DNA from 2 places in the Bacillus sp. V2I10 genome. Region 2 is predicted to be linked to the other one. Evidence: a T-box and tRNA genes for the amino acid it is inferred to sense, from the RefSeq annotation. Region 2 holds a T-box; the other holds one or more tRNA genes.
The links. A T-box is a leader RNA that pairs with one kind of tRNA and senses whether it is charged. The one in region 2 lies ahead of pheS (phenylalanine--tRNA ligase subunit alpha), so its partner is inferred to be a tRNA-Phe.

Region 1 (15,258 bases), 1.3 Mb from region 2:
TTTCTAATTAAATGATAAGGACGGTGATCATCATGAATGAAATGTTTGATGATCGGATTCCTCCACAAAATATTGAGGCGGAGCAAGCTGTACTCGGAGCGATTTTTCTAGAACCCGCATCTTTAATCACCGCTTCTGAAATTTTGATTCCAGAAGATTTTTACAGAGCATCTCATCAAAAGATTTACAATGTGATGCTGAAGCTTGCGGATAAAGGGGAGCCTGTTGACTTAGTAACAGTAACCTCTGAGCTTGCTGATGCCAATTTATTAGAGGAAATCGGCGGAGTATCTTATTTAAGTGATCTGGCAAATGCGGTTCCGACTGCTGCCAATATCGAATATTACGGTAGAATCGTAGAAGAGAAGTCGATTTTGCGGAGATTGATCCGAACAGCTACAACGATTGCTCAAGACGGTTATTCCCGTGAAGATGAAGTAGATGTTTTATTAAATGAAGCCGAGAAAAACATTATGGAGGTTTCACAGCGGAAAAACGCCGGAGCTTTCCAGAATATTAAAGATGTTCTTGTTCAAACGTACGATAACATTGAATTGCTCCACACAAGAAAAGGGGACATCACTGGAATTGCCACGGGCTTTACGGAGCTCGACAGAATGACAGCCGGTTTTCAGCGAAATGATCTGATTATTGTAGCTGCCCGTCCTTCTGTCGGTAAGACCGCTTTTGCCTTGAATATCGCGCAAAACGTGGCAACGAAAACAGATGAGAACGTTGCGATCTTCAGTCTCGAGATGGGGGCAGATCAGCTCGTCATGAGGATGCTTTGTGCGGAAGGCAACATTAATGCACAGAATTTGCGTACCGGCAACTTAACTCCGGAAGACTGGGGAAAGCTTACCATGGCGATGGGAAGCTTGTCGGATTCGGGTATATTTATAGATGATACTCCAGGCATCCGGGTAAGTGAAATCCGTGCAAAATGCCGCCGCCTCAAACAGGAAAGCGGTCTTGGGATGATTCTGATTGACTACCTGCAGCTGATTCAGGGAAGCGGACGAAATAAAGATAACCGCCAGCAGGAAGTATCTGAAATTTCACGGACACTTAAGTCCCTGGCAAGGGAATTAAAAGTGCCTGTTATCGCCCTATCACAGCTATCTCGCGGAGTTGAGCAGCGTCAGGACAAGCGTCCTATGATGTCAGATATCCGTGAATCAGGAAGTATCGAGCAGGATGCGGATATTGTTGCTTTCTTATATCGTGATGATTACTACGATAAGGAATCCGAAAATAAAAATATCATCGAAATCATCATTGCAAAACAGCGTAACGGTCCAGTCGGTACGGTCAGTCTTGCTTTCGTAAAAGAATACAATAAATTCGTAAACTTGGAACGGCGATTCGATGATGCCGGCGTTCCGCCAGGTGCTTAGGCTGTCTTCATAAAGACGGCTCTTTTTTTTGAAGACTTTAACCCTTTACCGTTAAGAATGAAACCCTTAATTAGGGGAACTCTATGTGAAGATGGTATGTTATTTTATTTTTTCAGGTCTTATTACGAACGAAATGAAATTGTAATCTCATTAACGTTCGTCTTTTCGTTGACTTGAGCTAAGTTTTCAGGTAAAATTAGCTTGTTTGATAGTGCGAAAAGAGAAAGAGTTGAAAAAAAACGGAGGTGCACATTAATGTCTTCAGTAGTAGTTGTTGGAACACAATGGGGAGATGAAGGTAAAGGAAAGATTACCGACTTCCTTTCAGAAAATGCAGAGGTTATCGCTCGTTATCAAGGCGGGAATAACGCTGGACATACGATTAAATTTAACGGTGAAACATATAAGCTCCACTTAATTCCATCAGGTATCTTTTACAGTGAAAAGACCTGTGTAATCGGCAATGGAATGGTAGTAGACCCGAAAGCTCTAATTACGGAGCTTGCTTATCTTCACGAGCGCGGAGTCAGCACAGACAATCTTCGCATCAGCAATCGAGCACATGTAATCCTTCCTTATCATTTAAAGCTTGATGAAGTAGAAGAAGAACGCAAAGGCGCCAATAAAATCGGTACAACGAAAAAAGGGATCGGCCCTGCTTACATGGACAAAGCAGCACGCGTAGGAATCCGCATCGCTGACTTATTAGACCGTGAAGCTTTTGAAGAAAAATTAACTAGAAACCTTGAAGAAAAGAACCGCATGCTTGAAAAGTACTACGAGACAGAAGGATTCACGATTGATGAAATCCTTGATGAGTACTATGAGTACGGTCAGCAGTTCAAGCAGTACGTTTGTGACACAGCTGTTGTATTGAACGATGCTCTTGACGGCGGCAGACGTGTATTATTTGAAGGTGCCCAGGGTGTTATGCTTGATATCGATCAGGGTACGTATCCATTTGTTACTTCTTCAAACCCGGTAGCGGGAGGAGTTACAATCGGTTCTGGTGTAGGACCAACGAAAATCAACCATGTTGTCGGTGTTTCTAAAGCATATACAACACGGGTTGGTGACGGCCCGTTCCCAACTGAACTTGATAATGAAATTGGCCATCAAATCCGTGAAGTCGGCCGTGAATACGGTACAACAACAGGCCGTGCACGCCGTGTAGGCTGGTTTGACAGCGTCGTTGTCCGTCATGCACGCCGCGTAAGCGGAATTACGGATTTATCATTAAACTCTATTGACGTATTAACTGGCATTGAAACATTGAAGATCTGTACAGCATACAAATACAAAGGTGAAATCATGGAATCTTTCCCTGCAAGCCTTAAAGTATTAGCTGATTGCGAGCCTGTCTATGAAGAGCTTCCAGGCTGGACAGAAGACATCACAGGCGTTCGCGACCTTGGTGAGCTTCCTCAAAATGCCCGCAATTACATCGAGCGTGTATCACAGCTTACAGGCATCCCTCTTTCAGTATTCTCAGTGGGCCCTGACAGAACACAAACAAACGTTGTAAGAAGCGTATATAGCTAAGCAGCTGATCGAAAGGGGCTAGCCTCCTTTCGATTTTTTTATAACTTGAGCGGCTGGAATTTGCAGTTAGGCCGATAAAAGGTCAAAACAGTCTGAAAGATTTTCAATATCAGCTGAAAAAATCAAAAAAACGGATGAAAGTTTTCCAGTTTCGGCTGTGAAAATTCTAAAATTGGCTATATGACATGATAAGTACTGCCAAATTAAATAATCTGCCGTTATTATTCGAAAATTTTCTTGTATTTCCGCAAACCTTGAATTATAATAATAAAGGTCCGGTAATAAACAGCGTTTTACATAACATTTTACCTCATACTTAAACATGGCTCGGTAGCTCAGTCGGTAGAGCAAAGGACTGAAAATCCTTGTGTCGGCGGTTCGATTCCGTCCCGAGCCACTCAAAAAAGACATGATCCTTTTAGGATGCATGTCTTTTTTATTTTTGTGCCTTTTTTGTCATGAAAAATTCTTCTTGTATGGGCATATATTTACAGGAAACAGTAAATTATGACACCAATAATACAGAAATGTTACATTTTTCAAAATCACTAGGTAATTGTCTGATAATATGCTAATTTAATATAGTGGTAAAAAAATAGAATTTTGTCGAAATAGAACTATTTGCTTATAAAATGATAGATAAAGTACTTAGCAGTGGTTAATTGGGAGGAAATTAAATCGTGTTTAAGCGCATAAATGGATTTGTTGGAAACAACGTTCAATATACAAAAAACAGCATAATGAAGAAGGCTTTTTTTAGTTTCGCAATGGCTTGCGGTCTGTCATTTGGCATTGGATCTGCATCTGCAGAAGAAAATCTTGAAACCGTTTATCATGTCTATTTAGGTGGAGATCTAGCAGGTACAGTAGACAGTCAGCAGTTAATTGATGACCTTTCAAAGCAGAAAATTGATGAGGCCAAAAAGAACTATAAAGATTATCAATTAACGGTTGAAGAAATTGAAATCATCCCTGAACAAATGTTTCGCCCTATTTCGAATAATGATGAAACGTTAAATAAACTGAATGCAGAACTTGATGTTGTGGCAGTAGCTGCTTCCATTAAAGTAGACGATAAAAACGTTGCTTACTTCAAAAACAAAGAAGAAGCCGAAAGCGTATTAAAAAAATTTAAAGGCAAATATGTTTCAGAGGAAGTTTTAAAGCAGCTGGATACGATGAAAAAATCCAACGTGCCTCTGCAGCCTATTAAAGAAAACCAATCACGTATATTAGACGTTTCCTTATCTGATAAAGTTTCAGTAACTGAAGAAAAAGTTTCTCCCGACAAGCTGATTACTGCTGAGGAAGGCATAAAACTTCTTGAAAAAGGAACTCTTGAAGAGAAAAAGCATAAAGTCAATGATACAGATGTACTCAGTAAAATAGCTGCTGAATATAAGCTTACATTAGAAGATTTGCTTGCACTGAATCCAAGCTTAAAAGATGAGGATATCATTAAGCCTGGAGACGAACTGAATGTAAAAGAATATAAACCATTTACAAATGTACTTGTAAAAGAAGAAGTATCAAAGAAAGAAGCGATTGCCTATGAAACAGAAGTGATTGAAGATTCTTCTATGTTCAAAGGCGACAAGAAAACGAAGCAAGAAGGTAAAGACGGTCAAAAGCTGTTAAATTATATTGTTTTTAAAGAAAATGGCAATGAAGTGAAACGTGAAACAACAAAAGATGAAACACTGACTGAACCAGTAAAAGAAATTATCGTCAAAGGCACGAAAGTTGTTCCTTCTCGCGGAAATGGATCATTAGCATGGCCAGCTGTAGGCGGTTATGTTTCAAGCAAGCTCGGAACCCGCTGGGGGAAAATGCATAAAGGGATAGATATTGCCCGTCCAAGCGATCGTACGATAAAAGCTGCAGACAATGGAAAAATCGTTTCAGCTGGAAACTCTGGAGCGTATGGAAATAAAGTAGAGATTGATCACGGCAATGGAATGAAAACTGTTTACGCCCATTTAGACTCTATTTCGGTTTCAGTAGGACAAACAGTATCTCAAGGCCAGAAAATCGGTGTGATGGGATCTACTGGACGTTCTACCGGTGTTCATTTGCACTTCGAAGTTTATCAAAATGGAAAATTGAAAAATCCGCTTGATTACGTGAAAAAATAACCTCTAGCTTTGCTAGAGGTTTTCCTCTTTTTAGCTCGGCAAAATGCCGAGTTTTTGTCTTCACTGAAAGAAATAAGGGTGAGGGTGAAATTTCAGTGAATTCATACGAGCTTCAGCTGTAAACCTCTTTTCGCACTTTCGCTGGTTCACCGCGGCACATTTAGGAAATAGCTAAAAAGAAATACGCTTTGAAAAGATGAATCTATTAGATAGAAGTGGTAAATTAAGAATAAGGAAAGAAACACCTTATATAAAAGGGGCGATTGGCCATGGAAAAGAAAATCTTAGTTGTTGATGATGAAAAGCCGATTGCAGACATTCTGCAATTTAACTTAAAAAAAGAGGGTTATGAAGTATTTTGTGCCTATGATGGAAATGAAGCATTGGAAATGGTAGAAGAAATTCAGCCTGATCTCATCCTTTTAGATATTATGCTCCCGAATAAAGATGGAATGGAAGTATGCCGTGAAGTCCGGAAAAAATACGAAATTCCAATTATCATGCTGACAGCAAAAGATTCTGAAATTGATAAAGTCCTTGGACTTGAACTGGGTGCAGATGACTATGTGACAAAACCGTTCAGCACCAGAGAGCTATTAGCTCGCGTAAAAGCCAATTTAAGAAGATTGCAGGCTCTTCCTCCAGAACAGCAAACAGATAAAAATGAAATTGAAATCGGTTCATTAACGATTCATCCTGATGCTTATGTCGTCTCTAAACGCGGTGAAACGATTGAGCTGACTCATCGTGAGTTTGAGCTGCTTCACTATTTGGCCAAACATATTGGACAAGTCATGACGCGCGAACACCTTCTTCAAACCGTTTGGGGCTATGATTATTTTGGTGACGTCCGTACTGTAGATGTAACTGTTCGCAGACTTAGGGAGAAAATCGAAGATAACCCGAGTCATCCGACTTGGATTGTGACACGAAGAGGTGTCGGGTATTACTTGCGAAACCCTGAACAGGAGTAGGTTTCATGAATAAAGTAGGTTTTTTTAGATCAATCCATTTTAAATTCGTAATGGTTTATGTGCTCCTGATCATGATTGCCATGCAAATCATTGGGGTCTATTTTGTACAGCAGCTTGAGAGATCTTTAACAGAAAACTTCAACACCTCCATTACACAAAGAATTAATTTCATTAATTACAGCATAGAACAGGAAATGACAAAAGAACGAACAGAAGATTCTACAGACACAATTCCGACACTAGAAGAGGATATCACGGCTATTTTAAAGGATTTTGCAAAGGATGAAATCCAGGAAATTAGAGTCATTGATAAAAATAGCCGCGTAATCGCTACATCAGATCCGAATAATAGTGATATTATCGGGAAACGGACGACGGAAGTTCTCATAAAACGGACGCTTGTATTCGAAAAGCCTGATGAAAAAGTCTATATTGAACGTGATACAAGCAGACGAGTATGGATTTCATCAACCCCTATTAAAAATATAGACCAAGAAACCATTGGTGCTCTTTACCTAGTCGCTTCCATGGAAGAAGTCTTTTCTCAAATGCGGGTGATTAATGGAATCCTGGCAACAGGGACAGGTATTTCCTTGGCAATTACCGCTATTCTGGGTGTATTCCTTGCACGTACTATTACAAGGCCAATGTCTGATATGAGAAAACAGGCGATTGAGCTTGCTAAGGGGAATTTCTCCAGAAAAGTTAGAGTATACGGCGAGGATGAAATTGGCCAGCTTGCAATCACGTTTAATAATCTGACAGATAAACTTGAAGAAGCACAGGCATCTACAGAAGGAGAACGCAAGAAGCTGGCATCTGTTATTGCGCATATGACAGATGGCGTCATCGCAACAAATCGAACTGGGGAAGTCATACTAGTTAACAATCCTGCCCTTGAAATGCTTAATGTTTCACGTGAAACCGTTTATGAGGTGCCAATTACTAAAATCCTTGGAATTGAAGATGAGTATACGTTTGATAGTTTGATTGAACAGCAGGACTCACTTATTTTAGATGCAAGTACTGAGGATAAGCCGTACATCCTGAGAGTAAACTTTTCAGTTATTCAAAAAGAGCAAAAACGGAATAATGGTCTGATTGCCGTTATTTATGATATTACTGAACAGGAAAAAATTGATGAGGAAAGACGTGAATTTGTAGCAAACGTATCTCATGAACTCAGAACACCGCTTACGACGATGAGAAGTTACTTAGAAGCACTTGCCGATGGAGCCTGGGAAGACAAAGAAATTGCTCCTCAATTTTTAAACGTCACTCAAAATGAGACAGAACGAATGATTCGTCTTGTTAATGATCTGCTGCAGCTTTCTAAGCTTGACAGCAAAGATTATCGCTTCAATAAAGAATGGATTAACTTTACCAATTTCTTTAATCAGATTATTGATCGCTTTGAGATGACAAAGGAACAGCACGTGACTTTTTTGCGTAAGCTGCCCGAGGAAAAACTTTATGTGGACATTGATCCTGATAAGATTACTCAAGTGCTGGATAACATTATTTCCAATGCTCTCAAATATTCACCAGAGGGCGGTCTGATAACTTTTAAGGCTGAAGTTCATGAGGATAAGCTTCAAATCAGCGTAACAGACCAGGGGATGGGAATTCCAAAAGGAACTGAGAACAAGATATTTGAGCGTTTTTACCGTGTAGACAAAGCGCGGACAAGAAAGCTCGGTGGAACAGGTCTCGGCCTTGCTATAGCAAAAGAGATGATCGGTGCGCATGACGGGGAAATATGGGCGAAAAGTGTGGAAGGCAAAGGGACAACTATCTTATTTACTCTTCCATTTACCCGGGATCAAGAGGATGATTGGGATGAATCGTGAACAAGCAAAAACAGTTATATTAGTGCTGCTGGTCTGCTCCAGTGTGTTTTTTACGTATAACCTGTGGACCTTTAAGCCTAACTATGACTTTATACAAAACAGCCAGTATTTGGAAAATGAACCTATCAGCCAAGAGAAAAAAGAGCCGGCCAATGTGATCCGTCCCTATCAGATGTTTGTCCATCAAAATGCCGAGCATTATGGGACGTTTAAAGCTGAACATATTGATTTCGTATGGAATCAGCTGAGAAACTGGAATATCAGTGAAGTGAAAAATGTCTCAAACCGATATACCTCTGATCAGCTTGATGAGTGGCTGAATGGAAAAAGTGAAACGAAAAAAATAGAATTTATTTTCAGTGACAAAATTCCGTTTGAAATTTTTCAATCTATCTTTCAATATAAATCGCAAAAAACAATCTACTCTTCTTTTGACCGGATTGTTCTGCCGCAGGGAAAAGCAAATCAGCCGCAAAAAATCATTTTCGTTTCTGTAGAGCAAAGACTGGTATATGAAGCATCGATCAGCAGCGAAAATGCAAAAAACTTCATTGCATCCATCATTGAAAAAAAGGAAAACTTGGACCATTACGTTTCAATAGATCTCCTAGAAGATAAGAACTTGCTTCTTCCAGAGGGCAAAATTGAATTGGATCAGAGGAAGTATATCATTGAATCCATTAACGGTGAGGATTTCAAACAAGCGCTCTTTACGAATCCAAGCTATGTAAGAAGAGAAATGAAGCCTACTCAGAACGTCTATACAGACGGAACAAGCTTACTGACCGTTTATCCAAGCCAGGAGAGATTAAGGTTTGTCAATCCGACCATTGATCCGAGCATGTTTATTGAACGGGGCAAAGCTATGAAACAAAGCATTGAGTTCTTAAACGATCATGGCGGCTGGACAGATGAGTATCAATTTTACAACATGGATCCTGACAGCCAGCTTGTCTCATTTCGTCTAATGGTAGACTTTATTCCCGTGTTTGAAAATAACACCAATACGTTTGGACCGACTGAAATTTCCATGCGCTGGGGCAATAACGAAATTGCGACATATTTGCGCCCTCTATACGGTTTGGATACAGGATTTGTTCGGAATGCAGTGAAAATGCCAAACAGCAAAGAAATCCTGACTCTGCTCGAGCAGATAAAGACCATTGAAAAAGAAAATGTGAAGCGGGTATTTCCTGCTTATGAAATGTCTGCAACTGCAGAGCCGAGAATAGTTGAACTTAAGCCGTATTGGTATGCAGAAACGTTGAGCGGCCAATTTATAAAGCTGCAAACTGGAAATGAAGCGCTTGGAGGTAAAAGTGATGGATTGGAGTAAGACGAAATCCATTTTTATACTGGCATTTCTCGTTCTGAATACATTTTTAGCGATTCAATATTTTAATATTATCATTACAAACAGCAGATATGACGTCATTCAAAAAGCAACGATTGAAGAACAGCTTGCAGCTGAGGGAATTACCTACGGCGAGCTTCCTAAGGGAAATGAAAAAGGGGCTTACATCACAGCTGAAAGCAAGGTTTTCTCAGAGGAAGAACTGAAGGCATTATCCAATCAGGAAATTCTTAATGTTGAAAATAACTTCACCGGATTAAAAGCAGAATTTGAAAAGCCGATTGGACTGCCTGAGACAAATACTCAAAGCAAATTGAATCAGATAGTCCGCGAGAACATTCTGTACGGAGATCAATATGTCTTATGGAAGACAGATAAAGTCGAAAATACGATCGTCTATATTCAAACATATAATGATAGAATGGTCTTTCAGGACCTTTCTACTGATCAAAACATCGGAATGCTGACCCTCTATTTAAATGATAAAAATCAGATTGTCAGCTATGAGCAGACAATGCTTGAAAATATTGAGGACCTGGAAGAAAGACAGGACACCCTCCCTGCCCTTAAGGCACTGGAGGCTCTCTACAATAAAAATGATTTAAAGCCAAACAGCAAAGTGACAGAGGTGCAATTTGGCTACTATACACCTTTTCCTTTATCAGGAGAACAGATTCTAGCGCCGACATGGCATATCGTGGTAAATGAGAAAGAAGATTATTATGTAAATGCATTAGAAGGACAAGTGATCCGTTCTAATGAAAAATTGGAGTGAGAAACGATGAGCTTGCAATTCAGTGTTCTCGCAAGCGGAAGCACGGGCAATGCCACTTATATAGAAACAGATCAGCATTCATTGCTCGTTGATGCGGGATTCAGCGGAAAACAAATGGAAGTGCTGTTTCAGATGATCGGACGGAAAATCAATCAGTTATCCGGTATTCTGGTTACCCACGAGCACAGTGATCATATTAAAGGTTTAGGGATTCTTGCAAGAAAATATAATTTGCCGATTTACGCGAATGAGAAAACGTGGAATGCGATGGAAGGGCAGATTGGAGCCATTCATCCTGATCAAAAGTTTATTTTCCAGACGGGCACCGTTCAGTCATTTGGAGGACTTGATGTAGAATCATTCGGCGTGTCACATGATGCAGCAGAGCCGATGTTTTATGCCTTTCACCATGAAGGCAAGAAGCTGGCACTAATTACGGATACAGGGTATGTGAGTGACAGAATGAAGGGGATCATCGATAATGCGGATGCCTTTGTTTTTGAAAGCAACCATGATGTGGGCATGCTTAGAATGGGTCACTACCCGTGGAGTGTCAAACGCAGGATTTTAAGCGATGTAGGGCATGTTTCAAATGAAGATGCTGCGCTTGCAATGACCGATGTAATCGGAGATAAAACAAAAAGAATTTACCTGGCGCATTTAAGCAAAGACAACAATATGAAAGAGCTCGCAAGGATGTCTGTGGAGCAGACTCTTGCAAGTAAAGGGTTCATGTCCGGCGAACAGTTTGAACTGTACGATACAGATCCTAAAAACCCAACGCCCCTCGTTAACGTCTAAGATATAAAAATAGATTTTTTTGGATATCCTTGAGTATAATATTGCTAAGAAATACACACTATTCATGCAGGGTTTGTCTGTGTGAAAGGATGGGTGAGAAAATCGATGGGGTATTACGATCAGGACTATGAACAGTATAATCGAAGACAAAAGGGAAACAGGGGCGGAAAGTTTCTGCCAGGCCTGCTTGGCGCTATTTTGGGAGGTCTTCTTGTCATTTTTTCCATTCCTGTGCTTGCAAATATGGATATCCTTCCATATGACCTGGCTTTAGGAGATGACGAAGAAGAAACTGGCGAGGATCAGACTCCGAACGCAACCGAACCTTCCAAAAACATTTCAGTCGATGTAAGCACGGCTGTTACCCAAGCTGTCGACAAAGTCTCAAAAGCTGTCGTTGGCGTGGTTAATATTCAGGAAGCCGGTTTCTGGAATGAAAAAGGCGAAGCTGGAACAGGATCAGGTGTCATTTACAAAAAAGAAGGAGGCAATGCTTTCGTGGTCACCAACTATCACGTCATCGCCGGAGCCACTCAGATTGAACTGAGCTTAAGTGATGGAACCCGTGTACCTGCTGAAGTCCTCGGAAGCGATGAGCTGATGGATCTGGCCGTTCTCCGAACAGAAAGCAAACAAGTGGAGCAAGTCGCGGAATTTGCGAATTCTGACAAAGTGAAGCCTGGAGAACCCGTCATTGCCATCGGTAACCCATTAGGCCTTCAATTTTCAGGTTCAGTCACACAGGGCATCATTTCTGGTACAGAAAGAGCAATCCCCGTTGATTCCAATAATGATGGGGAGGTTGACTGGAATGCGGAAGTTCTTCAGACTGATGCAGCCATCAACCCTGGAAACAGCGGCGGAGCGCTCGTGAATATCGATGGAAAATTAATTGGCATTAACTCAATGAAGATTGCCCAATCAGCAGTAGAAGGCATCGGGCTTGCTATTCCAATCAATCTTGCTGCTCCAATTATTGATGACTTAGAAAAGTACGGAGAAGTCAGACGCCCGTTCCTTGGCATCGGCATGCGTTCTTTAAATGAAGTATCAAGCTATCATTGGGAGCAAACACTGAAGCTTCCGGATAAAGTACGGTCAGGTGTAGTGGTCATGAGCGTAAATCCGGTCTCACCGGCAGGCCAGGCTGGACTGAAGGAGCTTGATGTTATTACGGAATTCGATGGCCAAGAAGTAAAAGATATTATTGACCTTAGAAAACAGTTATATAAAAAAGCTGTTGGTGAAAGTGTAGAACTTACTTTTTACCGGGAAGGAAAAGAACAATCGGTTAAGCTGAAGCTTGGAGAAGAACAGGAGGGTTAATGCTCCTGTTTTTTCTTTGTACGAGAAGAATGTATATAAATTTCCGCATGGGTGTTTAGCTCCATCGCCCAACTCCTCGGCCAGAACAAATCCGTCAAAAAATTCATGCCGGATTCTTATCTGACATGCCTGAGCTAAACGGGCGCTTGTGCTTTTCTTGATCACATGTGGATAAAAGGAGAAGACAAATGAAATGCTGTGAAGAACACATAGAATTAGCCATTGATATGTATGTAGACGAGCATGAAATTGCGCCAGAAATCGAAAAAATCAGAGAAATCAACAAGTTATCCACAACCTGTGAATTGTGCACAAACCCTGCTGTATATATAGTGGGGAACTAATATTCGCACACTAAATGTGGATAAGTTGTGCACAAATGTGGATAACATCTGTTGGTAATCTGTTCTTAAGTGGGGATAGCCTGTGAATATAACAATTTGTACAATTGGAAAGTTAAAAGAGAAATATCTAAAACAAGGAATCGATGAATTTTTAAAGCGATTAACACCATATGCAAAAGTCGAAATCATCGAACTGCCTGACGAAAAAGCGCCTGAAAACCTAAGCGAATCTGAAATGGAGCAGGTTAAACAGCGGGAAGGCGAACGGATCTTATCAAAAATCTCGGATGACACCCACGTCATCGCCCTGGCGATTGAAGGAAAAATGAAATCTTCCGAGCAGCTTGCAGCTGACTTAGATCGTCTTGCTACATATGGAAAAAGCAAAGTTGCATTTGTTATTGGCGGTTCATTGGGGTTGAGTAATGAGGTCATGAAACGGGCGAATGACACGCTTTCTTTTTCAAAAATGACGTTTCCTCATCAGTTAATGCGATTGATTTTGGTGGAGCAGGTTTATCGGGCTTTTCGGATTAATCGGGGGGAACCGTATCATAAATAAAGCATCCGCAATTTTTTCTTAAATAAAAAAATCTTAGAATAAATGAAACGGGTGAATAACGATGGCTAAAACAATCACAGAAAAATTAAACTTACTAAAATATAAAGAGTCAGCTGTACTGAACTTACCAAATGGTGCAGATTATTTAGCAGAATTAACGGATTATGACACAGAATTAGCTGATCATGCTTATGACCTTATTTTTGCATTTGTATTAGATATGGAATCTTTAAAGAAACTTGTAAAAAAGGTTATCGATGAAAATCATTTAAATAAAAACGGCTATCTCTTTTTGGCTTATCCTAAAAAGGGAAATAAAGTATATCCTGCCTATATCCATAGAGATGAATTATTAGATGGGTTAGGGGCAGATGAAAATGGCTATGTTGGGACAAGCAGCATAAAATTTGCCCGTATGGTCGGATTGGATGATGTCTTTACGGTTGTTGGTCTAAAAGAAGACTCTAAAAGCAAAAATCACACATCTGCAAAAGCAAGTCAATGTGTTGATGATTATATCGGATTTATATCAGACGTAGAGAAAGATTTGCAGGATACTCCAGATTTACTTGCTTTCTATCAATCACTCACCCAAGGATATCGTAAGGATTGGGCCCGTTATGTGTATAGCGCAAAACAAGAGGGAACAAGAGCAAAACGGCGCGATGAAATGAAAATGATTCTTGGGAAGGGTTTCAAGAGCCAGGATTTATATCGCAGGAATAAATAATGATATAAAAACGAAGGAGCTTTGCACTCCTGAACTTTTGCATTGATGCATTTAAAAAAAATTAAAAATGCTCTTGGTAGATAAATTTGATATCTGAAAGGAGTTAACTTTCATATGAAGTACCTAAAATCTCAGATGAAACAGCTGATTAAAGAAAATCAGGAATTGCAATTTAAATTGAATGGACTGATGAAGGAACATAGCCTTGAGAAAAACTTTGCCCTCAAAGCCCTGTACCATGCAGAAGTTGCTGAAGGCGGAAAATATCAGCTTGCCTATCAAGCATTGGACTTGCCTAGAAGGTAGGTCTTTTTTTATCCGGCAGAAATAGACGCTGCTTCAGATCATAAGAAAAAGTCTCCAGCAGCAGCTGGAGACTTTTATGCCTATTACAAAGCTTCTTTAATCACTTTCTTATAATAAAGAACAGAAAGCACCCCAAAAATCGAATACAATCCAGTGTACAGCACCATAACTATGATCATTGGTGTCCAAACCTCAGCTCCAAATAAAAACCAGCCCGATTGCACGGCGAAATAACTGTGCAAAAGTCCGATCACTAATGGAATCCCAAAACTGAAGAGCTGTTTGGCTTGAATGCCTTTCAGCAAGTCTCCTTGTGTAAAGCCAAGTTTTCGCAAGATGGTGTAATTCGGTTTTTCCTCTTCACTCTCGCCCATTTGTTTAAAGTAAAGAATGCATCCGGAAGTGACCAGGAATGACAATCCAAGGAAGCCGACGATGAACATGACGAGCCCCATGTTTTTCTTTTGGCTGCTGGTGAGTTCAAGCTGGGAATCGTTTGGTGCGTTTTCATTCAACTTCATTTCGGTAAACAGTCTGTTGGCTTCTTTTACTTCTTCTTGGTTTGCGATATCTATGCCGATATAGGTAGAAGTCGGCTGCTGAATGTCAGGGTTTATGTCTTTTTTCAGCTGTTTAAAGACAGAGTCATCCACGATCACAGTCGGCAGTCCGCCCTTTGTGAAATACCATGAGATCGGGTAGTCTTTTTCTAAACCTAAATAGGTTTGGGGGATGGTTTTTGTTTTACCGATCAGCTCAATGTTTCCTGAATCGGCCATCGGCATAAATTTTTGGAGCAAATCGCTGTATCCGGTAAAAATGGTTTCGTTTCTTGATAGATCTTTTCCTTTCACTGATTTTTCACTAATTACAGGGACGGTCATCTTATTCGGATCAAAGTTCATTCCATCCAAATTTGCAGTCAGAATGTCTTTTATATCGACATCAACCATGACGATTTCAATTTTTTCTTCTTTAAAGGCTATGTCATCAGATTCAAGAGCTTTTTTAAACTGTTCAGCACTTTGATCATCTGTAATGGAAAAGTCAGCAGGCACCTGATTTTGAGCTGTTTTTTCCGCCGAGTAATATGAGATATAACTCAGGGATAATAAGCCAATCGCCAGAGCCGAAACGGTCGTAATAATGGTTAAAAGGAGAG
Region 2 (15,258 bases):
CAAGATTCCCTTTTTGAATTTCTTCCCAGTTATTATATTTCGTCACCAGTTCAAAAATGGTCAAAAACACAACAATGCATAAGATGACTACGCTAAAATACGCTGCTGTCTGAACGAATTCATTCTCCCAAAATTGATTCATTTCTTATCTCCCATAATTCGATTATTTTAATTCAACAATCGTAACGCCTGAACCGCCCTCGCCGGATTCCCCGTACCGGGTGCTCTTAACGTTTCTATGCTTTTTCAAGTATTCCTGCACTCCTGTTCGAAGTGCTCCAGTCCCTTTGCCGTGAATAATTGAAATTCTTGGATAGCCGGCGAGCACAGCATCGTCCATATATTTTTCTACTCTGAGGAGAGCATTTTCATACCGTTCACCTCTTAAATCAAGTTCGAGGGAGACATGATAATCCTTGCCTTTTACCATTGCAAGAGGCTTGGTTTCAACAGGCTTAGGTCTGCTGATGTACTGCAGATCATCTTCTTTCACCTTCATTTTCAGAATGCCGATCTGCACCTGCCATTCTTGGTCGCCTACTTTTGACAGAAGATGCCCTTTTTGGTTGAAGCTGATGACTTTCACTTCATCGCCTTCTGCATACTGATGCTTCTGCGGCTTGCTCTTCGGCTGCTTGCTGCTTTTTTCAAACTCAGGCACCGCTTCTTCAAGACGTTTTTTGGCTTCGATTAATTCATGTTCTTTAATACCTGTCCGGTGTTCTTTTTGCATCTTTCTTAATTCACGGATAATGGAGTCTGCTTCCGCTTTTGCAGCTTCCACTTTTTCTGCCGCTTTCTTTTCTGCCTGTTCGTAAAGCTTATCGCGTTCTTCGTTAAAAGAAAGAATTTGATTTTGCAGCTCTGAATGAAGCTTTTCTGCATCTTTACGCAGCTGTTCTGCTTCAGTAAGCTCTGTGTCAGAGCGTTTTTTGCTCTCTTCAAGCGAGGCAATCATTGAATCTACTTCATTGCTCTCAGTACTCATATGAGATTTTGCTCGGTCTATGACAGTTTGCATAAGACCTAGCCGCTTTGAAATTTCAAATGCATTGCTTCGGCCGGGAACGCCGATTAAAAGCTTATAAGTCGGGCTTAATGTTTCAATATTGAATTCAACACTTGCATTGACAACACCTTCACGGTTATATCCATAAGCTTTCAGTTCAGGATAATGCGTTGTGGCGATCACTCTTGCCCCGCGATGATGAACTTCATCCAAAATGGAGATGGCAAGTGCAGCGCCTTCCTGCGGATCTGTTCCTGCACCCAGCTCATCGAATAGGACGAGGCTGTTATTGTCAACGCGTTTTAAAATATCAACAATGTTTACCATGTGAGAAGAAAACGTACTTAAGCTTTGTTCAATTGACTGTTCGTCTCCTATATCAGCATATACATTTTCAAATACAGCCATTTCAGAACCGTCAAGAGATGGAATCTGCAGGCCGGATTGCGCCATCAATGTAAAAAGACCGACCGTTTTAAGGGTTACTGTTTTTCCGCCTGTATTCGGACCTGTTATAACAATTGTCGTAAACTCCCTGCCAAGTTCAATGTCATTTGCGACAACTTCTTCGGCATTCAAAAGCGGATGTCTTGCTTTAAACAGCTTAATTCTTCCGCTGTTATTCATTTCTGGCTTTGAAGCTTTTATTTTTTTCGCGTACGCTGCTTTCGTAAACATAAAATCCATTTCGCTCAGGGCTTCCACATTAATCAAAAGAGGATCAGCTTCTTCAGCCACTTTCACAGTAATTTCTGTTAAAATGCGGTCAATTTCGATTTTCTCTTTCATGCGCGCCTGCTGAAGCGTATTGTTTAAGTCAACCACTGCCTGAGGCTCGATGAATAAGGTTGCCCCTGATGAAGACTGATCATGGACAATACCGCCGTATGCTGAACGGTATTCCTGCTTAACAGGAATCACATACCTGTCATTACGTATGGTAATAATCGCGTCAGATAGCATTTTTTGAGCAGATGAGGATCGGATCATCGACTCAAGCTTTTCTCTAACCCTGGACTCTGTTGTTCTTAATGATGTCCGGATTGAACGAAGAGCATCGCTTGCTCCGTCCAGAACCTCTCCATTATCACCAATACAGTGAAGAATGTGCTGTTCTAACTCCTGCAGTGGCTGAATTTCAGCCGCGAATCCGTCCAAATGGGGGATGTCGATTCCATTTTCCACCATGTCCTCAATAAACCTTTTCATGTGCTTGCCTGCATAAAGAGTTCCGGCAATCTCCATCAGCTCATGCGGATTCAGCATTCCGCCGATTTGAGACCGTTTAATGCTTTGGCGAATATCAACGAGACCGCCTAGGGGAGCATTTCCTTTCAGCCTTAGGACTTTTGAAGCCTCATCAGTCTGCTCCTGCCATTTCCTTACCTCATCATAATCAGTGGATGGAACAAGCTTCTCTACTTTTTCCTTTGCTAAAGAAGAAGATATATGCTTTAGAAGCTGTTCTTTCACTTTATTGAATTCTAATACTTTAAACACACGCTGCTGCACGGTATACAGCCTCCTTGCTGTCGTTTAGGCTACTTATTATGCCTGTTAAAAAAGGATTGCAGTTGATTCAGATCCCAAGTATTGATTACGTTTTCTGCTTTCACCCATCCTTTAATTGCTGTTGAAACACCTGTTTTCATATCTTCAAGCATGTCTATATTATGTGCATCTGTATTAATTGCAAGTTTTACACCTGATTCATGTGCTTTTTTAATGTGCTCAGCACTTAAATCCAGTCTGTTCGGATTTGCATTCAGCTCTAAAACAGTATTCGTTTCTTTTGCAAGCTGAATCAGCATCTCAACATTCGGCTCATATCCGTTTCTCTTGCCTATCAGCCTGCCTGTAGGGTGTGCGATCATATCCACATGATGACTTTCAAGAGCCGTCTTCAGTCGCTGCATAATGATATCCTGTGATTGAGAAAAGCTGGAATGAATGGATGCAATGACAAAGTCCATGCCTTCTAATACTTCATCATCATAATCAAGAGTGCCATCCGGCAGAATGTCCATTTCAACTCCTGCAAAGATTTTAAAATCCTCATATTGTTCATTTAATTTGTCAATCTCATCCCGCTGAGCTTTCAATCGTTCAGGAGTCAGGCCATTTGCCACTTTAAGATACTGGGAATGATCCGTAATAGCCATATACTCATACCCGCGCATTCTGCACGCTTCTGCCATTTCACTGATTGTAAAAGCTCCATCGCTCCAAGTTGAGTGCATATGAAGATCGCCTTTTATATCATCGGCAGATATCAGCTTGGTATCCTTCAGGTATTTTTCTACTTCTGTCCCGTCTTCCCGGATTTCAGGCGGAAAGAAAGGAAGATCAAAGTGAGCGTAAAATTCTTCTTCTGTTGAAAAAGTTGTGATTTCACCTGTCTCACTATTTTCCACACCATATTCGCTTATTTTTTCGCCGCGTTCCTTTGCAAGCTGCCGCATTTTTACGTTGTGATCCTTTGAACCGGTAAAATGATGAAGTGTGGTAGCAAATTCATCAAGAGTAACTAAACGAAAATCTACACCGATTTCATATTCATATTGCAGCTGAACAGAGACCTTTGTGTCTCCGTTTGCAATGATTTCAGAGAGATTAGGGATTTTTATGAGCTGATCTCTGACATACTGGGGGTGTTCCGTTGCGATAATAAAATCCAAATCTTTGACGGTCTCTCTCATTCGCCTGAGACTGCCTGCCCTGCTGTACTTTTGAACCTCTTCACACGATTCCAAATACGTCTCAATTTCCTCTGCAATCGGCAGAGCAAATGATAACGGCAGCCTTTCAGGACGCGTTCCAATTTCAGCAATCGCAGCAAGAATTTTTTCTTCTGTTTTTTTCCCGAATCCGGCAAGACTCTGAACCTTTTCTTCAAGACAAGCTTTTTTTAGAGAATCAACGTCCGTTACCCCAAGCTCTTTATAAAGCTTTGCAATTTTTTTGCCTCCAAGTCCTGGGAGTTTCAACAATGGAATCAGCCCTTGCGGAACTTCTGACTGAAGCTGCTCCAGAGTTTCAGATTTGCCTGCTTGAATAAACTCAGTGATAACCGCAGCTGTTCCTTTTCCGATTCCTGCGATTTTTGTAAAATCCTCAATTGAAGACAAGCTCCGCTCATCTGTTTCGAGTGCATTGGCAGCTTTGCGGAAAGCAGCAATCTTAAATGGATTTTCTCCTTTTAGTTCCATGTGTACAGCTATATACTCAAGTAATTTAATCACATCTTTTTTATGTACGCTCATTGTTTCCTTCACCTCGGGTCAAGTCGTTTTTCCATCTATTTTGGTTCATTTAAAATGATACAAATTATTTCTGCAAAAGTACAACAGAAGAGATAAAGGGCTTTTTACCAAAAAAACTTCTCCTAATTGGAGGAGAAGTTAATTCGGTGCATATTGCAGCCATAATTCCTGAACTTTATCAGAAAAATACGGCGTGTGATGAACGATTACTTTTGCAAGTCCTGAATCCCCCATTGCTGACTGTACTTCCGGAACCGGAAGCAGCCCGCCAATAAACAGCAAGATAAAAAGAATTAAATAGATTTCAAGAAATCCTAAAATGGCGCCAGCCCATTTATTCAGCTGTTTAAGAATTGGAAGGTATGTAACAAAATCAAGCATAGATCCTACTACTTGCAGCAAGATCTTTGTGCCGATAAATAAAATGACAAACGCTACGGCTCTATAGTAAGCATCTTCAAGATTTCCGCCTGTAAAAAAGGAAATAGCCGATCCGCTCTCGCCAAGCGTTGGGTATGGAACCCACAGCTCTAACTTTGGCGCCAAAACACCAAAGTATTTATATGCTACAATATAGGCGATGATAAACCCAGTAAGATGTATGAATTGAAGAATAAAGCCGCGTTTTAATCCGACTAACAGGCCCATTGCCAGGATGATGAAAAGTGCAATATCAAGCATTTACCGCGTCAATCCTTTTCTATGATTTGTTTCTCTAGTTTTTCAAATTCATCTCTTAATTTTAAATAGTCATGCACAACATTCACTGCAGTTAAGACTGCCAGCTTATTAATATCAAGATTAGGACTTTTGCTGCCGATTTCACGCATTTTATCATCAACAATAGAAGCCACCAGGCGCACATGACTTGTGCTTTCCGTGCCTACTATTGAAAATTGCTGTCCATATATATCAACTGTCGTTTTCTTTTTTGAGTGGTTATCCAACGAAAAATCCTCCATTCTTGAGAATCCTAATCTTTATCATAACATGATATCTAGTATAATGGAAAGATAATGCCAATCAATATCTAGTATCAATTATTATTTTAAAAGAGGTGTCATCTCTTGTCCAATGCCGTTATTAAAATCGATCAGCCGACCATCCTGAAAATGAAATCCTATTACTCTTCGGATTTGGGCTCAAAGCTCCCGCCGGGTGCTGTGTTTACTGCTAAATCAAATGGATGTACCATTACTGCCTATAAGTCAGGAAAAGTTCTGTTTCAGGGTAATCTGGCAGCGGAAGAAGCAGAAAAGTGGTCTAAGCCAGAGCAAAAGACTACTAAGAAACCTTCGAAGCCACTTACTGTTTTTAGTCCGCCGGCGAACATATCCACTCTCTCCATCATAGGATCGGATGAAGTCGGAACCGGTGATTTCTTCGGCCCGATTACCGTGGTTGCAGCCTATGTGAAAAAAGAGCAGATTCCGCTGCTTCAGGAATTAGGCGTAAAAGATTCGAAGCATTTAAATGATAAACAAATTACAGCCATTGCCAAAAATCTGCTATCTATCGTACCCTACAGTCTGCTAGTCCTGCATAATGAAAAATACAATCAGCTGCAGAGCACTGGGATGTCACAAGGGAAAATGAAGGCCATCCTTCATAATCAGGCAATCAACAAACTTTACGACAAAATTGAGCCGGAAGTGCCGGAAGCTGTGCTGATCGATCAATTTGCAGAGCCTTCCATCTATTTCAAGCATCTTAGCGGAAATTCCTACCGTAAAGAAAATACTTTTTTCAGCACAAAAGCAGAAGGAATACACCTTGCGGTTGCAGCTGCTTCTATTTTGGCAAGATACGCCTTCCTTAAGGAAATGGATCGTCTGTCTGAAAAAGCCGGCATGACACTTCCCAAAGGTGCTGGAGCGAAGGTTGACGAAGCTGCAGCAGCAATCATTGTGAAAAAAGGAGAAAGCACATTAAAAAGCTTAACAAAGTTTCATTTTGCCAATACAGACAAAGCAAAAAAATTGGCTGCAAGAAAAAAGGATAGATGAAACCTAATAAAAACAGCGGCAAAATCTCAATGATTTTGCCGCTGTTTTTTCACGATTTGTTCCAATGAAATAAGAGACTCTCTATTTAATAGACTTTCAAACTTTCCCTTCGAGTATGGAATTTTCCCAATCACAGGCACCCCGCTCAAGATTTCAATCATCCGCACATTGTCCTGTTCCATTAAAGACTCTTTCTCAGACACATTGTTGATGATAAATCCAAGAATGGTTATATCATTTTTCTTTGCATATTCTGCTGTCAGCAAAGAATGATTTATCGTTCCAAGCGAGGGATGAGTGACAATCAGGACAGGAATGTCGAGATCTCTAATAAGATCTTTCGTTAAATAGATTGCATCTTCATTTTCAGCAAGAGGAACTGCGAGACCGCCTGCACCTTCTACGATCACAAGATCATTTTCCTTTTGAAGCTTTAGATATTGATTGACCAAACGGTTCTTATCGATTTTAACACCTGATATTTTTGCGGCTAAATGGGGTGACACGGGTTCTTCCAGACAGTATGTACAAAGCTCATCTTGCTGGTAGGGCAGATTTGCAGCCAGACGATATTCTTCAATATCCTCTGCGACAAGAATGCCCTCCTCCCGCCTTCCGCCACTTTGAACTGGTTTGTACGGTACGGCTTTTATACCGGAACGCTGAAGAATTCCCAGTAAATACGCCGTTACAAACGTTTTGCCAATGCCTGTGTCTGTGCCTGTAACAAATACTCCGCTCATCCTTTAGCTGTCCCAAAATAGGATACTTGACCTTTTTCTAACGGCCTGCGCACAGATTTATACAATCTTAATGCTAATAGCGATGCTCCAAAACAAAGAAGCAAGTCGCCGAATATACTCAGCAAAAAACCGCTGTAAAATGCTGCACCAAAAGAAATCCCTGTTCCAATCCAAGTGTTTAACGAGAGATATAAATAGCCTACGCCGAACAAATAAACAATGATAAGACCAGTAAAATGGGCGAACAGAAAATGCTTCAGCTTCGGCTGATTGCATCTCTCAAGGATATAGCCAATGACAAAACTGGCGGCAGCAAATCCCATTAAATAACCGAATGTCGGCTGAAAAATATAGGAAAGCCCTCCACCGTTTGAAAATACCGGCAGTCCGGAAAGTCCGATTGCAATATAAAGACATTGACTCATTGATCCAAGCTTACTGCCCAGCAAAGCACCTGCAAGGTAGACAAATAGAATCTGCAATGTAAATGGAATAACCGGCATTGGTATTTTAATAAATGCTCCTACTGCTGTTAAAGCTGCAAACATTGATACAACTGAAATGGAATAAACCGACAGCGAACGCTTCATCCTTTTTCTTCCTTTCCTTCTATTTGTCTTCATTTTATCTGCAGCAAAATATATATGTCAACTTAATTATTTTTTGGTTGACATATATTGTTTACTGTCGATACGATAGAGTTATAACAATATTCTTAAAGGGGGCAAACCATGTATAAAAGTCCGGAACTCGCTGAAATCACCTACGAAGAACTGGCAGCAAAGAACAAGCAATATATTTGGCATCCTTTTACCCAAATGAAAGAGTACATAGAGGATCAGCCTGTTATTATCGCTGAAGGAAATGGCCTAAAACTAATTGATGTAAACGGCAAAGAATATTGGGATGGCGTCTCTTCCATCTGGTTAAATGTGCACGGCCACAATGTAAGAGAATTAAATGAAGCTATCACTCAGCAGCTGGATAAAGTAGCACACTCCACCCTGCTTGGAATGGCCAATGTTCCTGCCATTCTTTTGGCTGAAAAAATCATTAAACTTATGCCTGATGGCCTCAGCAAAGTGTTTTATTCAGACTCAGGTGCAACTTCTGTAGAGATTGCTGTTAAAATGGCCTTTCAATACTGGCAGCATAAAGGAAAAGAAACTAAGAGACAATTTATCACTATGAAAGAAGCATATCATGGAGATACGATTGGCGCGGTTTCAGTGGGAGCCATCGACCTGTTTCATAAAGCCTATTCATCCCTGCTTTTTGACTGCGTTAAAATTCCTTATCCAACGGTATACCGTTCACCATACGGCAATTCTGAAACTGTCATCGTTCATGAATTGTTAAAAGAGTTAGAGACTCTGTTGGCCCAACGTTCTGATGAAATTGCTGCTCTGATTATTGAACCAATAGTACAAGGTGCAAGCGGAATTATTGTGATGCCTGAAGGTTACCTGAGAGGCGTGAGAGAGCTTTGTACCAAATATGAGGTTCTTATGATAGCGGATGAAGTCGCTACGGGGTTTGGCAGAACAGGGAAAATGTTTGCATGTGAGCACGAGGATGTAACTCCTGATCTTTTAACAGCCGGAAAAGGATTGACAGGAGGATATCTTCCTGTCGCAATTACAGTTGCTTCTGAAGAGATTTACACTGCATTTTTAGGAGACTATGAGGAGCAAAAAACGTTTTTCCATGGCCACAGTTACACCGGAAACCCTTTAGGATGTGCTGCTGCCATTGCAAATCTTGAATTAATAGAGAAGCGGAATTTAATACAGGAAGTAGAGATCATGTCAGAATATCTGGCAAGTCAATTAACAGCTTTTTCACAATTAGCCCACGTGGGTGATATTCGGCAAAAAGGATTTATGATCGGGATAGAATTAGTGAGGGATAAGGATACAGCCGAACCGTTTGATTGGAAGGACAGGGTGGGAGTTAAAGTCTGCAGACGTGCAAGAGAGCTCGGCATGCTCCTCAGACCACTGGGAAATGTCATTGTATTTATGCCGCCGCTTGCAGCTGCAAAAGAGGAACTGGATGAGATGACTGACATACTTTATCAGTCTATCAGAGACGTTACAGAGAAAAACTGAATGCAAAAAAGCAGTGAAATCTCATTAGATTTCACTGCTTTTCATGTCATTCATTAACCTCTCAGCACAGCTGCGTATTTCTCTTCAACTGCACGAAGCACTTTTTCATGAGCTTTCGTTACTTCTTCATCCGTTAATGTGCGCTCCGGGTCGAAATAGCGCAGAGAGAAGGCGAGCGACTTTTTATTTTCTTCCAGTTTATCGCCTTCATATAGATCGAATACAGACACTTCTTTTAGAAGCTTTCCGCCTGCTTCAGAAATCGTTTCTTTAAGATCGCCTGCGACAATTTCTCTGTCAACAACAAGGGCAATATCCCTTGTCATTGAAGGGAAACGAGGGATCACAGAAAACTTTAATTCTTCCAGATTCGCCTTCAGCAGCTGCTGTAAAGCAAGTTCAAATACATATGTTTCAGTTAGGTCCATTTGTTTTTGAAGCTTTGGATGAACTTGGCCGATAAATCCGGCAGTGATCCCATTTAGCAAGACTTCTGCCGTACGACCAGGATGCAGCCCATCGCGCTTAGCTTGTTTGTATGTGATCTGCTCTTTCAGCCCAAGGACATCAAACAATCCATCAAGAATTCCTTTTACTACATAGAAATCAACAAGCTTCTTTTCACCCTGCCATTGATTTAAATGCCACAAACCAGTAACAGCACCGCTTAGTCGTTCTTTTTCAACAGGCTGTTCGTCTGCTCCATTTGAAATGAAAACCGAACTCATTTCATAAAGCGCTACTTGGTCATTTTGACGAGCAAGATTGTATTTCAGTGTTTCCAGCAAATGCGGAACCAAGCTTAAGCGGAGGACGCTTCGCTCTTCGCTCATCGGCATAGCAAGACGAGTATAATTTGATGCTTCAAGAGCAAATTGAGATGCTTTTTCTTCACTTGTTAAAGAATACGTAATCGCCTGGTACAAGCCTGCTCCTTCCAGATAACGGCGTGCTTTGCGGCGGTTTGACTGATATCCAGTCAGTCTGCCTGGTGAAGAAGCGCTGACCGGGAATGTTGATGGAATATTATCATAGCCATACAGTCTTGCTACTTCTTCAATTAAATCTTCTTCAATCGTAATGTCTCCGCGTCTTGTCGGAACAGTAACCGTAAACGTTCCGTTATCTTCCTTTACTTCAAAGCCAAGACGAGTGAAGATCGACTGAATTTCATTTACTGAAATGTTCATGCCGAGCACTTTGTTGATTTTATCTACATGAATGCTGACAACAGCAGGCTCTGCTTCTAAGTAGTTCACTTCTGCAGATCCATTTAATACTTCTCCGCCTGCAAGCTCCATCATTAATTGTGCTGCACGTTCTGCTGCAGCGCAGACACGGTTTGGATCAACGCCCTTTTCAAAACGTGCACTAGCTTCACTGCGCAGCCCATGATCCTTGGAAGATTTGCGGACGGTTTGACCGTTGAAGTACGCAGACTCAAGCAGGATCGTTGTTGTATCTGAATGAACTTCAGAATTTTCTCCGCCCATCACGCCTGCTAGAGCAACAGGCTCTTTCCCATTTGTTATAACAAGGTGTTCAGGAGTAAGGACACGTTTCTGTCCATCTAATGTGATGATTTCTTCCCCTGCTTCAGCAAGGCGAACAAGAATTTCTTTTGAACCTAAGCGGTCATAGTCAAAGGCATGCAAAGGCTGACCGTATTCGATTAATACATAGTTGGTAATATCCACAACATTATTGTGCGGACGAATTCCTGCAGCCATTAACCTTGTTTGAAGCCAAAGAGGTGATGGAGCAATTCGTACATTGCGGATCACTTTAGCAACATATAATGGATTCTCTTCTTTGGCCTCTACGGTTACAGAAATAAAATCTGATGCCTTTTCAGAAGCTTCCTCATGTGTAAGATCAGGATATGTGACACTTCTTCCTAAAATTGCCGCTACCTCATGTGCGACACCAAGCATGCTTAAGCAATCTGAACGGTTCGGAGTTAACCCCAGTTCAAGAATCTGATCATCACGGCTCAGCTCAGCTAGAGCATCTGCACCTGGCTGAACGTCATTCGGGAAAACAAAAATCCCTTCAGAAAATTCTTTTGCCACAAGCTTTGACTCAATTCCCAGCTCCTGAAGAGAACAAATCATTCCGTTTGATTCTTCACCGCGAAGCTTCGCTTTTTTAATCTTAAAGTTTCCAGGAAGAACTGCACCCACAGTTGCAACTGCTACTTTTTGGCCTTTATCGACATTTGCAGCACCGCAAATGATTTGTACAGGCAGTTCTCCCCCGACATCGACTAAACATTTGTTCAGTTTATCTGCATTAGGGTGTTGTTCTTTTTCAAGCACATGACCGATGACAACACCGCTCATACCCTCGTTCAGCGCTTCAACACCTTCTACTTCTATCCCGCTTCTAGTAATTTTTTCTGCCAGTTCTTCTGCTGATATTCCGCTGAGATCAACGTAATTCTGCAGCCATTTATATGAAACAAACATCGGTAAACCTCCTTTTATGCTCTTTTAAATTGTTTTAAGAAACGTACATCATTTGTGTAATAGTGGCGAATATCGTCAATGCCGTATTTCAGCATGGCAATGCGCTCAGGTCCCATTCCAAATGCAAATCCGCTGTATTTTTTCGAGTCAAATCCAGCCATTTCAAGCACGTTCGGATGAACCATTCCTGCACCTAAAATTTCAATCCAGCCAGTGCCCTTACATACATTGCATCCATGTCCTCCGCATGCAAAGCATGAAACATCAATCTCGACTGAAGGCTCTGTAAATGGGAAGAAACTTGGGCGCAAACGAATTTCTCTGTCCTCACCAAACATCTTTTTAGCAAAGGCTTCCAGCGTTCCTTTTAAATCGCTCATGCTGATGTTTTCATCGATCACTAACCCTTCAATTTGAGTGAATTGATGAGAATGTGTCGCATCATCGTTGTCGCGGCGGTACACTTTACCCGGACAAATAATTTTAACAGGACCTTGCCCTTTATACTTTTGCATCGTTCTAGCCTGAACAGGGGATGTATGTGTACGAAGCAGCGTTTCATCTGTAATGTAGAATGAATCCTGCATATCCCGGGCAGGATGTCCTTTAGGAAGGTTCAATGCTTCAAAGTTAAAATAATCCGTTTCAACTTCAGGGCCTTCTTCAACTGAATAGCCCATTCCGAGGAAAAGATCTTCAATTTCCTCAATAACAGCTGTAATAGGATGATGGTTTCCAGATCGGACCGGGCGTCCAGGAAGAGTTACATCGATTGTTTCTGCTGCCAATTTTTCCTCAACCGCAGCTTCCTCAAGTCCCTCCTGTTTTGCTGCAATGCTTGTTGCAATGCTTTCGCGGACCTCATTTGCAAGAGCACCCATTAACGGACGCTCTTCTGCAGATAGTTTTCCCATACCGCGAAGCGCTTCTGTAATCGGTCCTTTTTTGCCTAAGTATGAGACACGGATGTCATTCAGGCTTTTTAAATCATTAGCTGTTTGTATTTTTTCAAGTGCTTCTAACTGAAGCTGTTTCAGTTGCTCCTGCATGCTGTTTCCTCCTTTATTTCAAATGATTGCTCATTTTTTTCCAAAATAAAAAACCCGCCCCAAAAAGGGACGAGTTGAATATCGCGGTACCACCCTTGTTAACAGCCCAAAAAGAAACAGCTGTTCACTTCGTTCTAAGATAACGGAATTGATCCGGAACATCTTTACATTCAAAAACCGAATGGTCCTGATGCCAGCTAAAGAGGTGAATTCATTTACTGCTGTCAAAAAAATGCTCTCAGTCACCGGCATTTTCTCCCTGATTGACGCTCCCGTAAACTACTCTTCTCTATCATCGCTGTTAGAGTATGTAACTGTATCTTATTATAATGAAAAGAATATGTTCATGCAATACCGAAAAGCGGAATCGACTGATCAGACCCGACAGACAGATAAGAATCCGTCAGAAAAGTCCGGGTTTGACTTTTATGGCCGATTTGTTCTGGCCGAGGACTGACAATCCAGCTCAGATTGGGATGAACATTTAGCCGAATTTGGAGTTTTATTAGCCAAAACTTCATATTTTCTAGCGGAAATTCCGTTTAATTTAGCGGATTTTGGAATTATTTTAGCCGTTCACTTTTTTGTTCTAGCTGTTTTCTTGTGCATTCAGCCGTTTTCATTTCTATTTAGCAAAACTCCTAATTTATTAGCCGAAGCCGCCGTAAATTAGGAGTTGGGGAAATTTTACTATTTTTTTATTTACTTCCTATACAATGATACATAAGAATGCCCGCTGCAATTCCTGCATTTAAGGATTCTGCTTTTCCTAGAATCGGAATGTACAGATTTTGATCAGTGAGCTGTAGATATTCTTTATTTACTCCGCTTCCCTCATTGCCAATAAGAAGACCAAATGAAGCTGCTGCTTCGGTTTTGCGGTAATCAACACCATTTTGAAGCGAGGTTCCGTATATAGAGACATTTTGCAGTTTAAGCTCTGAGATTGCCTCATTCAATTTTCTTTTTACAATTGGAATATGAAAGATTGATCCCTGACTGGAACGGACAACCTTTGAATTGTATGCATCCACAGTTCCGTCTCCAAGAATGACTCCATCCATCCCTGCTGCATCTGCAGTCCTGATGATTGTTCCAAGATTCCCCGGATCCTGAATGGCATCTATCAGCACGACCTTTTTCCAGGCACTGATTTCGTGCTTTTCTGATTGAACACAGACTGCAGCTGCACCCTGAGGCGATTCTGTTTCAGAGATAGCTTTCATGATTTCTTTCGTGACATATATAATCGGCAGATCATCCGCATTCCAATGAGATGGAATGGATGCTTCTTCTGAAATGATCAATTCTTTAATCACTGATTTATCTTTTAAGGCTTCTTCTACTAAATGCAAGCCTTCAATTAAAAATGTATTCGTTGTGTCACGTTCTTTTTTGGTATGTAATTTACGCCACTGCTTTACTTTTTGATTTTGTATAGATTCAATTCGTTTCACGAGTACTGCTCCTTTATAGCTGCTTTTCTTCTATATAATTAATGGAACTTTTAATATTCTGCTTATATCTTTTGTCCAGCTGAATCGCCAAACGGCTTCGCCATAAAAGTCATATCCGGGCTTTTATGGCGGAGCTTTATTTGTCATGCCTGAGCTAAACGGGCGATTTCACTTTTCTTTATTATATCTTATAAAACATACATAAAAAACACAAACTAACACAGGATATAGATAGGTAAATATTATATGATGTGGAGTGATTATGTTGGATTTAAATCTAAGAAATGCCATTATCTCAAATGTATCAGGCAATGATCAAGGTCAGCTTGAGGATACGATTGTAGATGCGATTCAAAACGGCGAAGAAAAAATGCTTCCTGGCTTAGGCGTTCTGTTCGAAGTGATCTGGCAGAATTCAAGCGAGGATGAGAAAAATGAAATGCTGACGATTCTTGAAGAAGGTTTAAAGAAGAAATAAATGCTGGGCAGACTGCCCAGCATTTTTATGTTATTTAATCAAAGGTAATCGTTTTAACGGTTTCTTCGTCTAAACGTTTAATAACCTCAGTAATTAATTTCACTGCATTTTCATAATCATCCCGATGCAGCATGGCAGCATGAGAGTGGATATATCTAGTAGCAATCGTAATGGAAAGAGCCGGAACGCCATTCGCTGTCATATGGATTGCGCCTGAATCTGTTCCTCCGCCTGCAATCGCGTCAAATTGATATGGGATGCTGAGTTCATCGGCAACACCTACAACAAAATCACGCAATCCTTTATGAGACACCATTGATGCGTCATAAAGAATAATTTGCGGGCCTTCACCCATTTTACTTGATGCTTCTTTCTCTGAAATTCCTGGTGTATCACCAGCGATTCCAACATCAACGCCAAATCCAATATCAGGCTGTATGGCATGTGCTGACGTACGTGCTCCGCGAAGCCCTACTTCCTCTTGAATCGTACCCACACCATATACAACATTTGGATGTTCAGCATCTTTCAGCCCTTTTAGGACATCAATTGCAATTGCACAGCCGATGCGGTTATCCCACGCTTTTGCAAGCAGCATCTTTTCATTGTTCATAACCGTAAATTCAAAATACGGGACGATTTGATCTCCAGGCAAGACACCGAACTCCATTGCT

Region 1: it encodes a tRNA-Phe, which carries the amino acid that the T-box ahead of pheS (phenylalanine--tRNA ligase subunit alpha) is inferred to sense. The anticodon was not compared.

What each region holds. Positions count from the first base shown of each region.
Region 1 is NZ_JAUSYV010000001.1:389,330-404,587, forward strand. It holds gene dnaB (replicative DNA helicase) at 33-1,397, shown strand; gene QFZ72_RS02175 (adenylosuccinate synthase) at 1,653-2,939, shown strand; tRNA gene QFZ72_RS02180 (tRNA-Phe) at 3,264-3,336, shown strand; gene QFZ72_RS02185 (M23 family metallopeptidase) at 3,620-5,074, shown strand; gene yycF (response regulator YycF) at 5,344-6,048, shown strand; gene walK (cell wall metabolism sensor histidine kinase WalK) at 6,054-7,898, shown strand; gene QFZ72_RS02200 (YycH family regulatory protein) at 7,888-9,234, shown strand; gene QFZ72_RS02205 (two-component system regulatory protein YycI) at 9,221-10,027, shown strand; gene QFZ72_RS02210 (MBL fold metallo-hydrolase) at 10,034-10,828, shown strand; gene QFZ72_RS02215 (S1C family serine protease) at 10,934-12,154, shown strand; gene QFZ72_RS02220 (CxxH/CxxC protein) at 12,343-12,498, shown strand; gene rlmH (23S rRNA (pseudouridine(1915)-N(3))-methyltransferase RlmH) at 12,581-13,060, shown strand; gene QFZ72_RS02230 (YdeI/OmpD-associated family protein) at 13,122-13,790, shown strand; gene QFZ72_RS02235 (hypothetical protein) at 13,905-14,096, shown strand; gene QFZ72_RS02240 (FtsX-like permease family protein) at 14,180-15,258, opposite strand, start outside.
Region 2 is NZ_JAUSYV010000001.1:1,670,344-1,685,601, reverse strand. It holds gene QFZ72_RS08455 (DUF350 domain-containing protein) at 1-142, opposite strand, end outside; gene QFZ72_RS08450 (endonuclease MutS2) at 164-2,521, opposite strand; gene polX (DNA polymerase/3'-5' exonuclease PolX) at 2,551-4,272, opposite strand; gene QFZ72_RS08440 (CvpA family protein) at 4,411-4,953, opposite strand; gene zapA (cell division protein ZapA) at 4,962-5,234, opposite strand; gene rnhC (ribonuclease HIII) at 5,340-6,278, shown strand; gene bioD (dethiobiotin synthase) at 6,305-7,021, opposite strand; gene QFZ72_RS08420 (biotin transporter BioY) at 7,018-7,611, opposite strand; gene bioA (adenosylmethionine--8-amino-7-oxononanoate transaminase) at 7,753-9,132, shown strand; gene pheT (phenylalanine--tRNA ligase subunit beta) at 9,186-11,600, opposite strand; gene pheS (phenylalanine--tRNA ligase subunit alpha) at 11,615-12,649, opposite strand; T-box leader at 12,712-12,954, opposite strand; gene QFZ72_RS08400 (TrmH family RNA methyltransferase) at 13,348-14,106, opposite strand; gene sspI (small acid-soluble spore protein SspI) at 14,372-14,584, shown strand; gene QFZ72_RS08390 (M42 family metallopeptidase) at 14,619-15,258, opposite strand, start outside.